Regions from separate parts of the Arthrobacter sp. 01T425 genome, predicted to be linked through region 2. Evidence: riboswitches for the same ligand, from Rfam matches in the RefSeq annotation. Region 2 holds a riboswitch; the other holds the start of a gene.
The links. Region 2 has a riboswitch for cyclic di-AMP ahead of AC1DNG_RS20790 (aggregation-promoting factor C-terminal-like domain-containing protein). Riboswitches for the same ligand answer to the same signal wherever they lie in the genome.

Region 1: another riboswitch for cyclic di-AMP. It lies ahead of AC1DNG_RS12200 (NlpC/P60 family protein); the one in region 2 lies ahead of AC1DNG_RS20790 (aggregation-promoting factor C-terminal-like domain-containing protein).

Annotation. Positions count from the first base shown of each region.
Region 1 covers NZ_JBFTPY010000010.1:23,251-27,415, reverse strand. The annotation lists gene mobA (molybdenum cofactor guanylyltransferase) at 1-506, opposite strand, end outside; gene AC1DNG_RS12205 (HNH endonuclease) at 601-1,101, opposite strand; gene AC1DNG_RS12200 (NlpC/P60 family protein) at 1,321-2,079, opposite strand; cyclic di-AMP (ydaO/yuaA leader) riboswitch at 2,375-2,544, opposite strand; gene AC1DNG_RS12195 (M23 family metallopeptidase) at 2,681-3,502, opposite strand; cyclic di-AMP (ydaO/yuaA leader) riboswitch at 3,507-3,721, opposite strand; gene AC1DNG_RS12190 (iron-dependent transcriptional repressor DtxR) at 3,872-4,165, opposite strand, start outside.
Region 2 covers NZ_JBFTPY010000029.1:18,926-23,090, forward strand. The annotation lists gene AC1DNG_RS20785 (sensor histidine kinase) at 1-1,339, shown strand, start outside; cyclic di-AMP (ydaO/yuaA leader) riboswitch at 1,523-1,682, shown strand; gene AC1DNG_RS20790 (aggregation-promoting factor C-terminal-like domain-containing protein) at 1,682-2,521, shown strand; gene AC1DNG_RS20795 (bifunctional glycosyltransferase family 2/GtrA family protein) at 2,683-4,116, shown strand; gene AC1DNG_RS20800 (glycosyltransferase family 39 protein) at 4,117-4,165, shown strand, end outside.

The DNA.
Region 1 (4,165 bases), on a different contig from region 2:
TCCAGCCGGTCCCGGGACGCGGCGTCCGCGACAGAACGTTGTAGCACGGCCGTGCCATAAAAGCCCGCGAGCGGCTGTTTCCGGCCGTCGGCCGAGACGGCCATGACGCCGTCGGCCGCGTCCCTTTCCGGCGTGCCTGCACCGGACGCGGCCAGCGCCTCGGCCAGGGCACGGACCGCGCCGGCCGACCGGGGCATGTCACACGCCAGGACGAGGGTATAGGGCGCGGCTGCTGCGTGCCGGTTCGCGTGATCGGCGGCCAGGGCGGCCAGCCCCGCCGCGATGGCTGCGGCCGGACCCGCGAAGGGCGGCTCTTCCCGGCAGGTCAGGACGCCGCCGGGCAGGCCCCCGGGATCGGGGCCGACGACGACGGTGCGCCCCGCCGCGCCGGCGGCCCGCAGTGACCGCTCCAGGAGGGTGGCGCCGTCGTAGATCAGCCCGGATTTGGGCACGCCGCCGAGGCGTGAGGACCGCCCCCCGGCGAGAATGATGGCATCGAACTCCATCGTTTCAGCCTAGCGCGGCGCCAGCGGCCACCGAACAAGCCGTCACGTGCGCCGGCAGCGTCTTCACCGGCTGATCAATCAGCAAGGGGGCAGATCAGGCAGCCGATTCAGGCAGCAGGAACGGATCCCAGGCCGGCGTCGGCTTCTCGAGTTCCTTGATCTGCCAGATGGCACCCTTTGGCGGGCCCGGAACAAAACCGATCTTCCAGCCCATCTCCGCCGGCGTATGGTCGCTCTTGGCGTTGTTGCACCGCAGGCACGCCGCCACCAGATTCTCCCAGGAGTCGGCCCCGCCCCGCGATTTGGGCTGGATGTGGTCGATGGTGTGGGCAGCCTTGCCGCAGTACGCGCAGCGGTGGGCATCCCGGCGCAGCACGCCGCGGCGGCTCACCGCAGTCATCGTGTTGTACCTGGGCCGGATGTAGCGGTTCAGCAGGATCACGGACGGGCGGCCCAAAATGTCCTGGGGGCCGACCACGGGGTCGTCCCCTTCGGCCACCACGCTGGCCTTTCCGGTCAGGACAAGGACGAGCGCCCGGCGGAAGGTGATGACCGCCAGCGGTTCATATCCAGCATTCAGAACGAGAGTGCGCATCCGCATACCTCTTCACGGCCGCACCCGCCAGCGGCACGAGGGCCGGCTGCCCTCTGCATGGTCGGGCTATGGATCGACAACACAAGAGTAAACACTCAAGTGCCGGATCACCGAATATTTTTTCACCGGCGCGGTCCCCGGCGCGGAAAGTTCACTGCGCGGCAACGCAAAAGACCCCCGCCTGCAGGCGGGGGTCTTTTGGAATGCTGGGGTTCGTGCTTAGGCGCCGACGCGGATGAAGACCGGGCCGGAGCCGACGTTGACGCTGTACAGCGCGGTGGTGCCGCCGTTCCAGCCGCCGTGCACTGCCATGCCGTTGCCGACGTAGACCGCGATGTGAGCCATGCCCACGCCGCCGTTCTGGTAGTAAGCGAGGTCGCCCGGGCGTGCCTCGGCGGCGCTCACGGTGCGTCCCAGGGACAGGTAACCTGCCGGCCAGCCGTGGTAGTGGATGCCTGCCGCGGCCAGGGCGTTGGTGGCGAGGGCGGTGCAGTCCTGCGCCACGCCGATCTGTGCGTAGGCAGCGGCGGCGATGGTCGCGCCTGCGCCGCTTCCGATGCCGGCGGGGGCCTGGGCAGCGACGCCGCCGCTGACGCCAAGCTCGGTGCCGCCGGCGCGGGTGGCCGTGGCGTCCTGGACCTTGACGACGGGCTTGGGAGCCTCGACGACGGGAGCCGGCGTGGTGGTCACGGCGGGCTTCTCGTAGGAGATCGCGATGGTGGAAGCGGCCGAGATGGTGGCCGGAGCTGCGGACTGGACTTCCAGGGCCGAAGCGGAGGTCGATTCGCGCTGAACATTGGTTTCAGCAGCGTTGGCTGCGATTCCGCTGGTCAGGACCAGACCGGAAGCTGCGGCGATGACCGCGGCCTGACGGCCCACGCCGCCGGCGTTGTCGCCGACAGCCTTAGCAATAACAGCCAGCGAGTTGGTCTTGGTGACCTCGGCGCGGTGCCGTGCAACGTTTGCACGAGTAGTCATTAAGTTCTCTCTTTCGTGATCCTTGGACCGCGCGCTTTCGGGCACGGACTGAGGACGCTCCGGCATCTTGGGGGTACGCCGGATCGCCCCGAAATGGGTTACTTAGCGAAGGGTGTACTGCGAAGACGCGCCAAAAGCGGAAACTGCATGCTGTCCGGGCTCGCTAGAGATTGAGCCTGCGGAACGTGATCCAATCCGGGCGCCGGCAAGGGCGGCACGTGATGTGGATTCCAGCGGGCTCGACAGAGCCTCGCCGGTGCGCATGCGCGCAGAATTGTGGCGTGAAGACACGAAAGTAGCCTCTCCCAATGCCTACGAGGTGAGCTGTCGGATTCGGATGGGAGTCACCCGGCCGCGCTGCTTCCTGGGAAGCTTTACGACTTAACCCCAAGGCCTTCTTTCGAAGGCCAAAATTGGTTCCCCCGCCCCTGCCAGACGATGTAATGCGAACGGACCTTGAGCGGTGGCAGAGCTAGGCAATCCACTCAAGAGCGCCAACTTCGGAAAAGTTGGCGTGCTTCAAACCCTACAGCAGTCCGGATCCAATGTCACATTCAGATCACGGCGTGTCACAGGAAGTTGAGAGCAGCCCATCGTCTTTTTAGAGCCAGCCGAGCGGATCAACGACATCGCCGTTGACCATCACTTCAAAGTGGAGGTGGCAGCCCGTGGAGGCGCCGGTGGTTCCGCTCATGGCGACGACGTCACCGCGGGAAACCTTCTGGCCGACCTTGACCGAGGCCGAGGACAGGTGGTTGTACGTGGTCTCCAGGCCGTTGCCGTGATCGATGACCACGCGGTTCCCCCCGCCGAAGGGATGCCAGCCGTTGAAGGTCACGGTGCCGCTGGCGGCCGCGTGGACCGCCGTGCCGCACTGGGCGGCGAAATCCTGGCCGCGGTGGAACTCCCCCGCGCCCCCGGTAATGGGGCTGACGCGGTAGCCGAAGGGCGAGGCCGTGACCAGCTGGTCGAGCGGCGCACCCAGGGTGCCGGCCGATGCCGCGCGGGTGATGGTGCCCACAGACTGGGCGCTCAGCAGCTGCTTGAGTTTCCCGTCCGGATCGCCCTTCGTGGTGACGGCCGTACGGTTGAAGTCGACTTTGGCGGCGGCGGCAGCGGTGACATCCGGCTGCACGGCAGCGGAGAGCGCGCCGGACCCGCCCGGATTCGAAGCCATCACCGGGCTCGTGACGGGGACCGTCACGGTCAGAACCAGACCAGTTGCGGCCAGGGCGATCCCGGCCTTCTGCCCGACCCCGCTGGCCGCGGCAAAGTCCGTGACCTGGCGGAACGGACTGCGACGGCGACGGCGTTCATCCCGGTGCACGTCCCGCGGGCGTTCGGCCGTGTGTGCGACGACGGGACGCGGCTCCGGAGCGGGACCGGTCGCGCGGCGACGGCCCCTGGAGGTCTGGGTGGTCAAGAACGGTTCCTCTCTGGATGGCCTGCGAAGTTAGCTGTCGGATTCGGGTCAGAGAGATCAAAGACCCGGTCCGCCGTTGCAAGCAGCCACGCACAGATGCATCCCCAGGGGATCCTTCGGTGGAAGCTGCTTGCCGCTGACGGACTTCACCCCAAGGCTGCCGAAGTAGCAGCCGAAAGTGGTTCCCCCGCCCCTGCCAGGAGGTAGTTCTGCGACTGATCCGCTGGCAGGGCTCGGCTTCGGATCAGGTAACGCTTTGGTATCGGTACTGGGCACTAACTATAGGCGATTAAGCCGCCCGGTAATAAATCCGTAACCGCAATTGTGGACAACTCGTGGGTCGTCCCATGACCGGCGCGTAGTGGCTGGTCAGGCGACTGTTACAAAGACGTGCGCGGCAACCTCGGGCGGCAGTTCCAGGGCACCTTCGATATCGGGGACGCGGACCGAGATGTACTCCCCCACCCGCTCCAGCGAGACAAGCGCGCCAGGCCTGATTCCGCCCTCGTCGAGCTGGGCCAGAAGCTCCGGCTCCACCTGGATCGGCTCCGCGAGCCGGTTGACCGTAACCCTGGAAGTTACCCCGTAGCCGGCCATGGCCTCCAGCAGGTTCACAGGCCTGTCCACGGGGGCGCCATTGGGCACGCCGCCAAGATCCGCAAG
Region 2 (4,165 bases):
TAACGCACGGATAGTGGACGGCGAAGTCAGCAGGGCAGGATTCCTGGCCGGGGACGGCGCGGTCAAGAACCTCTCCCCCGCCGACAACAAGGTTCTCCTGGCCCTCACCCCGAGCGGCGTGTCCGTGGACCGCAGCCTTTCGGCCGGCGCCTACCGGCTCACGGCGGCGCGAACACCGTACGGTGACGTGATTGTGACCGGACTCCCGCTGGCAGAAAAACAAAGCACCCTGGCCTCCCTGGTCTGGACCATGGTGGTGGTGTCCGCAGGCGGGCTCGTGCTGATCGGGCTCGCCGGCACGGCCCTGATCCGGCGGACCATGAAGCCGCTGGAACAGCTCTCCGAGGTTGCCACCAAGGTCTCCCGTCTCCCGCTGGACGCCGGCGAGGTGGCGCTCGGGGTCCGCGTCCAGACGTCGGCGGCCCATCCCGGAACGGAAGTGGGCAGCGTGGGCTACGCGCTGAACAAGATGCTGGACAACGTCTCCAACGCTCTCGAGGCGCGGCAGGAGAGCGAGATGAAGGTCCGGCAGTTCGTCGCCGACGCCTCGCACGAACTCCGCACCCCGCTGACGGCCATTCGCGGCTACACGGAGCTGATGCGGATGACCGAGCATTTCACCCCCGACGGCGAGAGGTCCCTCGCCCGTGTGCAAAGCCAGTCCGAGCGGATGACCACGCTCGTGGAGGACCTGCTGCTGCTGGCGCGCCTGGACGAGGGGCAACCGCTCAAAATCTCCGACGTCGACCTCACCCAGCTGGCCATCGAGACGGTCAGCGATGAGAAAGTCATGGCCCCGGACCGCATCTGGCAGCTGGAACTTCCGGACGAGCCCGTGGTGGTGCGCGGTGATGCGACCCAGCTTCACCAGGTCCTCGCCAACCTGCTGTCCAATGCGCGCAAGCACACGGAACCCGGGACCAAGGTGGTCACGGGCGTTATGCGCTCGGCTGACGGCAGTGCCGTGGTCACCGTGACAGACAATGGTAGCGGCATCGCCCCGGAATTTATCGGCCGGGTCTTCGCCCGCTTCACCCGGGCCGACGCCTCGCGCACCAATCCGGCGTCGAACCCCGCAGCTGTCCCCGCCGATTCTGCCGTCGCGACGGCGAGGGTCGGGTCCGGGGCTCCCGCACGCTCGTCCTCCGGCGCCGTTTCCGGCAGCCGCGGAGGTCACGGCACGGCGACCGCCGCGCCGACGTCCGAGGGCACCAGCGGGTTGGGCCTGTCCATTGTCCAGTCGATCGTGGAGGCCCACGGAGGAACAGTCGAGGTCACGTCCCGGCCGGGCCGCACGGAGTTCGCCGTGCGGCTGCCCGCCTCGCCGCCGCCGGCGTAACCGGAACGGCCGCCGTCGGCGCAAACGGCCCGGACGGTCGACCGGCGAGCCCGGCGCAACCCGACACCCCGGCACTGTGACTCCTGTTACCAAAATGTGACTTAAGCAGCCGGGTCCTGTAGCGTCGTTAGCGTGCGCCGCCATCGGTGCCGCATATCCGGACGGACGCCAAACTCTGCCGCTTCCCGGATTCCGCTGGACCAGGCAGAGGCGGGGGACCCAGAGTTCCCGGGCAATCTGCTTTCATGCGCCCTCGGGGTGAAGCCGACACGTGATGTTCCGTGCGGCCGGATGACCTCATCCGAACCCGACAGCTAACTCCGCCGGCGTTGAGAGGCCACCATGACTGAATTCCAGGTACAAACACGCCCTGACGGCGGTTCGCATTCCCGCTCAGTTGGCGCCGCCAAGTCGCGCCACCGCGCCGAACCGGTCAAGCAGGCATCCGCCCTGTCGCGGTTCGCCGCCGGGCTCGGTGTAACCGGCCGCCGTGCCGCCGTCGTCACCGCCGCGTGCGCGCTGCTGCTGGGTGGCGGCGCCGCGAGCCAGGCGGCAGAGCCGGGCGCCCACACGGCGAACGTTGCGAGCCAGACGGCCACGATGGCTGACCCGCTGGCCAAGCTCAACTTCGAGCGGGTCCAGGTGGCTGGGCCGACCGCTGCCACGGAAAAGAACGTGGCTCCCCAGATCTCGGAGGTTAAGGCAGCCGAAGCGCTGATCCACGCGCCCGCTGCTGCCGCACCGGCAGCCGCGGCAGCACCTGCTCCGGCCCCCGCGGCAGCCCCCGCACCTGCTCCGGCTCCCGCGGCGGCCCCCGCTCCGGCACCGGCAGCCGCTCCGGCACCGGCACCGGCAGCCGCGCCGGTCGCAGTCGACGACCCCGCCGGCGCGCAGGCCTACGCCGCGTCCCAGCTGGGAAGCTATGGCTGGGCACCCGGCCAGATGCAGTGCCTGCACAAGCTGTGGACCAAGGAATCCGACTGGAAGACCACCGCCACGAACGCCAGCAGCGGCGCCTACGGCGTGGTCCAGTCCCTGCCCGCCTCGAAGATGGCGAGCGCCGGCGCCGATTACATGACCAACTACCGGACCCAGATCAACTGGGGCCTGAACTACGTCAAGTCGCGCTACGGTTCCCCCTGCGGTGCCCTGAACTTCCACTACGCACACAACTGGTACTAAACCGGCACTAGCCGCCCCCCGCCCTGGAGGCCCCGGATCCGCATGGATCCGGGGCCTCTTTGCGTCTCCACGGCCGGACCGGCCCCGGCGGCCCGGACTTCCACAGCCCCCGCACAGCTTGACCCTAAAGCCCTCATATGGGCCGCCGGGAAAGTTGAGCCATGACATTCACAGACCAGGCCACAGGAACCCTGCCCCGCTCCACGGCGACGCCGGCCGGCCCGGCGGCCCCAGGGGCACCCTCGGGGCTTGCCCTGGCCGACGCACCCGTCCCGGGCCCGATCGCCGGGGCCCTGACCGTCCCCGGCGGCCGGCGCACGGCCATTGATACGCGCGCCAGCACGCCCCTGCTGGACGTCACCATCCCGGTCTTCAACGAGGAACGGGACCTCGAGGCCTGCCTGCGCCGGCTCCACGCGTACCTGCTCGGCGCCTTCCCGCATTCCTTCCGGATCACCGTGGCGGACAACGCCAGCACCGACGGAACGCTCAAGGCCGCGGAACGGGTAGCCCGCGAGCTGCGCGAAGTGACGGTGGTCCATATGGCAGAAAAGGGCCGCGGAAACGCACTCCGCAAGGTGTGGCTGGCCTCGCCGTCGCCGGTCCTGGCGTACATGGATGTGGATCTTTCCACTGATCTGGCGGCCCTCGGCCCGCTCCTTGCCCCGCTCATTTCCGGGCACTCCGACCTGGCGATCGGGACACGGCTGACCCGCAACTCCCGCGTGGTCCGCGGACCCAAACGGGAATTCATCTCGCGCAGCTACAACTTCCTGCTCCAGGCCCTCATGGGCGCCCACTTCAGTGACGCGCAGTGCGGCTTCAAGGCGATCCGGGCGGACGTGGCCCGGCAACTGCTTCCCCACACGCTGGACAACGCCTGGTTCTTCGACACCGAGCTGCTGGTCCTGGCAGAAAAGTGCGGCCTGCGCGTCCACGAAGTCCCGGTGGACTGGACCGACGACCCGGATTCCAGCGTGGACATCGTCCAGACGGCCCTCGCGGACTTGCGCGGCATGGCACGGTTGAGCCGGGACCTGGTCTCGGGCCGGATCCCGGTTCCCGACCTGCGCGCGGCCCTGGCCCGCGGACCGCTGCCGGCCGCCTCGCGGGCACAGGAACAAAGCCCCGGCGGAAGCCTCTTCGGACAGCTCGTCCGCTTCGGCAGCATCGGGGTGGCCTCCACCCTGGCCTACCTGGCGATTTTCCTGCTCTGCCGCGGGTTCATGGACCCGCAGCTGGCAAACTTCCTCGCCTTACTCACCACTGCCGTGGCCAACACTGCGGCCAACCGGCGCTTCACGTTCGGCATCCAGGGCGGCAGCCAGGCGGCTCGCCACCATTTTGAGGGGCTGCTGGTCTTCGGCATCGGGCTGGCCCTGACCTCGGGCGCACTCGCCCTCGTTCACGCCGCGTCGGGAGCGGCCCCGGACCGCTGGCTTGAACTGCTCACGGTCACCGCCGCCAACCTGGCCGCCACGGCCGTGAAGTTCCTGCTCTTCCGGTTGGTGGTTTTCCGCCACAGGCCCGCCGCTGCCGTTCCGGCGCCCGGCGCCCCCGATCCTTCCCTCCCCCGCACAGAAAAGGCCAAGTAAATGACGGCAACCATCAGCCCCACCGCCGGAGCCCAGGGCGGTTCCCCGG